2 linked regions of the Magnetococcus marinus MC-1 genome follow. Each later gene encodes a partner of the first gene's protein in a complex. Links are inferred from orthologs where the notes say so. Each region holds a gene or a part of one and is shown in the gene's direction. Other genes may lie near its edges.

Region 1 (2,814 bases):
AAACGGGAACCCTTCAGACACCACTCTTACGTTAGCGACATCGCCCTGGGACAGGTGGTTGGGCTGGGCATACGTGGTTATGCATACGCCATGGAAGCCGGCATCACCCACCTTGAGAGTCAGGTAGCATCTAAGCCATAAGGAAGCGTAATATGGATCTCAAAGAGATTCGTCAATTGATCAAAATGCTCGACGACACCGATGTGTCGGAGATTGAAGTTTGTCAGGAGGGCAGCACGGTGCGTATCAGCCGTGGCATACAACCCACCTATATGACAGCCCCACCCCAGCACTATATGGCCCCACCCCAGCACTATATGGCCCAAGCACCGGGCTATCATGGCGCACCGGCTGCGGCACCCGCTCTGGCCACTGCCGAGACCAGCAGCGATCGGGGCAATGCCGTGGTGGTCACCTCACCGATGGTGGGCACTTTCTACAAATCCCCCTCCCCGGATGCCGCCGCCTTTGTTAAAGAGGGTGAAATGGTGGAAAAAGGCCAGGTGCTCTGCATCATCGAAGCGATGAAGCTTATGAATGAGATCGAATCCGAACACTCCGGGCGGCTGGTGAAAATTTTAGTGGACAATGCCAGCCCGGTCGAGTTTGGTGAAGAGCTATTCCTCATCGAGCCGGTGTAACGCCATGTTTAAGAAAGTATTAATCGCCAACCGGGGCGAAATCGCCCTGCGGGTGCATCGCGCCTGTAAAGAGTTGGGCATTCAAACGGTGGCCATTCACTCCACCGCCGATGCCGACTCGATGCATGTTAAGGTGGCCGACGAGTCCGTCTGTGTAGGTCCCCCCTCCTCCATGGACTCCTACCTCAACATCTCTTCCATCATGGCGGCGGCTGAGGTGTCGGATGCCGAAGCGATCCATCCTGGATATGGTTTTCTTTCAGAAAATCCAGAGTTTGCCGAGATTGTCAAAGCCTCTGGCCTGACCTTTATTGGCCCCGAACCGGAAGTAATCCGGCTGATGGGCAACAAGGTGCAGGCGCGTAAAACCATGATTGCCGCCGGGGTACCGGTGGTGCAGGGCAGCGAAGGTGCCGTCAATAGCGAAGAGGATGCCCTGCGTATTGCCCGTGAAATTGGTTTTCCGGTCATCATCAAGGCCGTTGGCGGCGGCGGTGGACGGGGTATGAAGGTGGTGCATGCCGAGGCGGGCTTGATCCGCGCCTACACGGTAGCCCGCAACGAAGCCCGGCAGTTTTTCCGCAACGACGCCATCTATATTGAAAAATATCTGGAAGCTCCCCGCCATGTGGAGATCCAGATTATGTGCGACCGTCACGGCAATGCTGTACACTTGGGCGAGCGGGACTGCTCGTTGCAGCGGCGTCACCAGAAAATTTTGGAAGAGGCTCCCTCTCCAGCGGTCTCACCAGAAGAGCGCCATAGATTGGGCACCCTCGCGGCCAAGGCGGCCCATGCTGTGGGTTATGAAGGGGCGGGCACCTTTGAGTTCCTCTACGACAAGGGCAACTTTTACTTCTTGGAGATGAACACCCGTATTCAGGTGGAACACCCGGTTACGGAGATGGTCACGGGCATGGATCTGGTTAAAGAGCAGATCCGTATTGCCGCCAATCTGCCCATGAGCTTTACCCAGGAAGATATTGTCATGCGCGGCCACTCCATCGAGTGCCGCATCAATGCCGAGGATTCAGAGACCTTTCTCCCCTCGCCCGGGCTGATTACAGAGTATCATGCGCCGGGTGGTGGTGGGGTGCGGGTGGATTCCAACTGCTACACCGGGTATCGCATTCCCCCGCATTATGACTCGATGATCGGCAAGTTGATTGTGCATGGGCGCAATCGTGAAGAGGCCGTAACCCGCATGCGGCGGGCGTTGGATGAGTATATCATCTGCGGCATTTCCACCACCATTCCCCTGCACCAGCGCATTATGCAGGATGCCACCTTTATTAGTGGCACCTATGACCTGCACTTTCTGGAGCGTTTTTTAGGAAAGTGAGCCAGCGGCACACGAGCGGGTCTTTGGTACGGCATCAAAGGCCCGTTTTTTTTATTAGAATAGGGATGACCGTGACCCAAAACGCCGAAGCCAAAGCCAATCTGGATCATCTGGAACCCTTTATTGACCGCGCCCATATTGCACTGCGGGTTGCGGAACTGGGGGTGCAGATACGTGGCGATATGGTGGGCAAAGACCCCGTTTTTCTGGTGGTCTTAAAGGGGGGCTTTGTATTTGCCGCCGACTTAATGCGGGCGCTGGATCATACGGTGCCGGTGGCTTTTACCAATGCCCGTCCCTGTGCCCACCTGCCCATTTTTAGCCGCGAAGATGAAGATTTGTTGCGGGGTAAAGATATATGGGTGGTGGACGCCCTGTTGGACCAAGGCCACAGCGCCATGCGCCTTATGCAGGGCTTACAGCCGTTGCAGCCGACCTCCATACAGTTTGCGGTATTACTGCACAAAACCGTTGAGCGTGCGGAAAAAATACCTGTCCGCTATGTGGGTTTTGAGGTGCCCGATACCCGGCTGGTGGGCTATGGGCTGGATGAAAATCAGCAATTTCGCGGCATGCGCAATCTCTACGCTTGGTGGCCATACGCGCAGGCTATTCGCGCCGACGAGCCCGAAGAGTTCCTGTAACCCCCCCCGGCCCACCGCCGCCTTGCTTCTTTGATCAGATAGGCACCCAACCCTCCTCCTCGCCCACAGCGTCACAACAGCACCGCAGGTGGAGAATTTCGATTAGGGACGCGCGCGATATACATGACTACGTATTAAACGCGATCATACCAGTGTTGAAAAGAATATAAATGACATTTACATGGGC
Region 2 (2,994 bases), 2.2 Mb from region 1 along the record:
CAAGAGCTAGAGGCCGCCGCGCGGGAGCTGGGTATGGATGTGCTGGTTGAGGTGCATGATGAGCGTGAGCTGGAACAGGCCCACGAACTAAAAACCCCGTTGATGGGGGTTAATAACCGCAATCTCAAAACCTTTGTGACCGACATTGAGACCAGTTTTCGCTTGGCGGCACGGATGGAAAAGGGGCGTTTGGCGATCTCCGAGAGCGGCTTGAACACGCCGGAGGATCTGGCTCGTTTGAACGAGGCCGGCATCTTTAGCTTTTTGATTGGTGAATCGTTGATGCGTGGTGGGGAGCCGGGTGGTGCGCTGGCGCAGTTGCTGGGGCGAGAGGTGGTCTGAGGGTGGCGGTAAAGATTAAAATATGCGGCATTACCTCCCTCGCGGATGCTTGGGCGGCCCATGATGCTGGGGCCGATGCCATGGGCTTGGTCTTTTATCCCGGTTCACCTAGAGCGGTTACGCCGCAACAGGTGGCGCAGTGGCGGGGTGATCTGCCGCCGTTTATGACGGTGGTGGGGTTGTTTGTCAATGCCACAGCCCAGTGGATCGCTTCTACCACCGCGCTGTGTAGCTTGGATCGTATTCAACTGCACGGGGATGAGTCGCCGGCGCAGTGTCGGGCTTGGGGGGCGCGGGCTATTCGTGCTATCCGGGTGGCGGAGGCGGCGGACCTGCACGATTTAGCGCGTTGGCCGGTGGGGGCGCTGTTGTTGGATGCCAAGATCAAGGGCAGCTATGGTGGTACGGGAGCCTGTTTTGATTGGCAGTTGTTGGGGCAGGCCGAATTGCCCAAGCCATGGATTTTGGCCGGTGGACTTGATCCGGACAATGTGGAGGCTGCGGTGCGGCAGGTGCAGCCCTATGGGGTGGATGTCTCCAGCGGTGTGGAGTCAGCCCCTGGTAAGAAAGATCATAATAAGATGCACCGTTTTGTGGCAGCGGTTCGCCGTGCTCAGGATGGTGCCGGACTATAAGCGATCCCGGTTTTTGCCGGGGGGTAACTTTGCATAGGTGGAACGATGACCGAAGATTCCCAAGCCAAAAGCTGGTTGACCCGTCTTCTGCCCAAGATTAAGAGCGAAAGCCGCCGGGCACAGACCCCGGAAGGTCTCTGGATCAAGTGCCCCAACTGTGGGCAGGCGCTGTTTCAAAAAGAGCTGGAGCGGAGTTTGGATGTCTGTCCCCACTGCGACAACCATTTTCGTACCTCGGGGCAGCGGCGCATTGATATCACCATGGATGAAGAGGGTCGTGAAGAGCTGCTGACCCATATTCAGCCTGCGGACCCTCTTAAATTTAAGGATACCAAAAAGTATCGGGACCGCATTAAGGATGCCCAAAAGAAGACCGGCCAAAACGATGCGCTAAGGCTCTTTAAGGGCACCATTAAAGGGGTGCCTGCGGTGGTGGCCGCCTTTGATTTTCATTTTTTAGGTGGCTCGATGGGCTCGGTGGTGGGGGCGAAGGTAGCCCATGGTGCGCTGGCAGCAGCCCAGGCCAACTGCGGTTATGTACTGTTTGCGGCTTCGGGTGGGGCGCGTATGCAGGAGGGGATTTTCTCTCTCATGCAGATGGCTAAAACCTCAGCGGCGCTGACCAAGTTAGAAGAGAAGGGGTTGCCCTTTATCGTGGTGCTGACCGACCCCACCAGCGGCGGGGTAACGGCCTCGTTTGCCATGCTGGGGGATATTCATATTGGTGAGCCCAACGCTTTGATCTGTTTTGCTGGCCCCCGTGTGATTGAGCAGACGGTGCGGGAAAAACTGCCCCCCGGTTTTCAGCGCAGTGAATATCTGTTGGAGCACGGTTTTCTAGATATGATTGTCAGCCGCGATAAAATGCGCGATACGCTCTCAGATCTGTTGGCCCGCATGACCTCGTGGCAGGAGCCTGTGGTAAGTCGGGTGGATATCATTCCTGAAAGCGATGGTGACGAAAACGCTGAAGAGACGGCGGGAGCTTAATTGCTTGAGTGCATCCCTCTCGGTGCTCGATGCCCTGCTGGCACAAAGTGAGTCACGGGCCGATTGTATCATCGAACTGAAATTGGCGCGTATGCTTGACCTGTTGCAGGCCATGGGCAACCCTCAGCGGCGGCTGGGGCCGGTGGTGCATGTGGCGGGTACCAATGGCAAGGGTTCGGTGATCGCTTTTTTTGGGGCGATACTGCGGCAAGCGGGTCGTTCAGTGGCCGCCTATACTTCGCCGCATCTGGTGACCATTCATGAGCGTATCCAATACAACGGCGTACCGGTAGAGGATGCTTTATTACGGTACTACGCCCAGCAGGTGCTGGCGCTACCTCAATCCCAACAGGCTACATTTTTTGAGCGCTTAACCGCGACCGCCTTTGCGGTAATGGCCCATTGGCAGGCAAGCGACCCATCTTTGGTGGTGGTGTTAGAGACGGGGCTCGGGGGACGGTTGGATGCCACCAATGTGGTGCAACCGGTGCTGACGGCCATTACTGCCATGGGGTTGGATCATCAAAGTTATCTTGGTACGAGCATGGCGCAGATTGCCCAGGAGAAGGCGGGCATTCTAAAAGCTGGGGTGCCTGCGGTATTGGCCCCGGCCCAGGATGAGGCGCTGGCTGTGTTGGTGCAGCAGGCCCAGCAGGTGGGGGCACCGGTGCAGGTAGCCGGGCAGGATTACCGCTGGGGGCAGAATAACGAGGGGGCCGGTTGGTGGTATTCCGATGGCGTGGGGCAACTGATGCTGCCAGAGCCGGGATTATTGGGGGCGCACCAATACCACAATGGGGCGCAAGCGGTGGCCATGGTGCGCCAGCTTGTCGCGCAAGGCTGGTCGGTACCCTCTTCGGCCTATGCAGCGGGTCTTACCGCTGTGCGCTGGCCAGGGCGGTTAGAGCGGGTGGGGGATGCACCGGAGGTGTGGCTGGATGGGGCGCACAATCCGGCGGGTGCACAGGTGTGTGCTGATTTTTTTCGCCAATATGGGCGGGTGGATGTCATGCTTTTCGCCTTGATG

Evidence for each region. Proteins that work in one complex are often made in the same cells at the same time.
Region 2: the proteins of accC (region 1) and accD are in contact, whole or in part, in a solved structure (PDB 8UXZ), measured with the Escherichia coli proteins. The link is inferred for Magnetococcus marinus MC-1 from one-to-one orthologs.

The regions. Positions count from the first base shown.
Region 1 is NC_008576.1:798,087-800,900, reverse strand. It holds accC (acetyl-CoA carboxylase biotin carboxylase subunit), read left to right. Parts: upstream 1-645; coding sequence 646-1,983; downstream 1,984-2,814. Other genes in the region: MMC1_RS03405 (phosphoribosyltransferase), read left to right, coding at 2,049-2,627; accB (acetyl-CoA carboxylase biotin carboxyl carrier protein), read left to right, coding at 153-641; aroQ (type II 3-dehydroquinate dehydratase), read left to right, coding at 1-141. UniProt on the Escherichia coli protein: This protein is a component of the acetyl coenzyme A carboxylase complex; first, biotin carboxylase catalyzes the carboxylation of the carrier protein and then the transcarboxylase transfers the carboxyl group to form malonyl-CoA.
Region 2 is NC_008576.1:2,965,049-2,968,042, reverse strand. It holds accD (acetyl-CoA carboxylase, carboxyltransferase subunit beta), read left to right. Parts: upstream 1-1,022; coding sequence 1,023-1,967; downstream 1,968-2,994. Other genes in the region: MMC1_RS11940 (bifunctional folylpolyglutamate synthase/dihydrofolate synthase), read left to right, coding at 1,972-2,994; MMC1_RS11950 (phosphoribosylanthranilate isomerase), read left to right, coding at 345-977; trpC (indole-3-glycerol phosphate synthase TrpC), read left to right, coding at 1-342.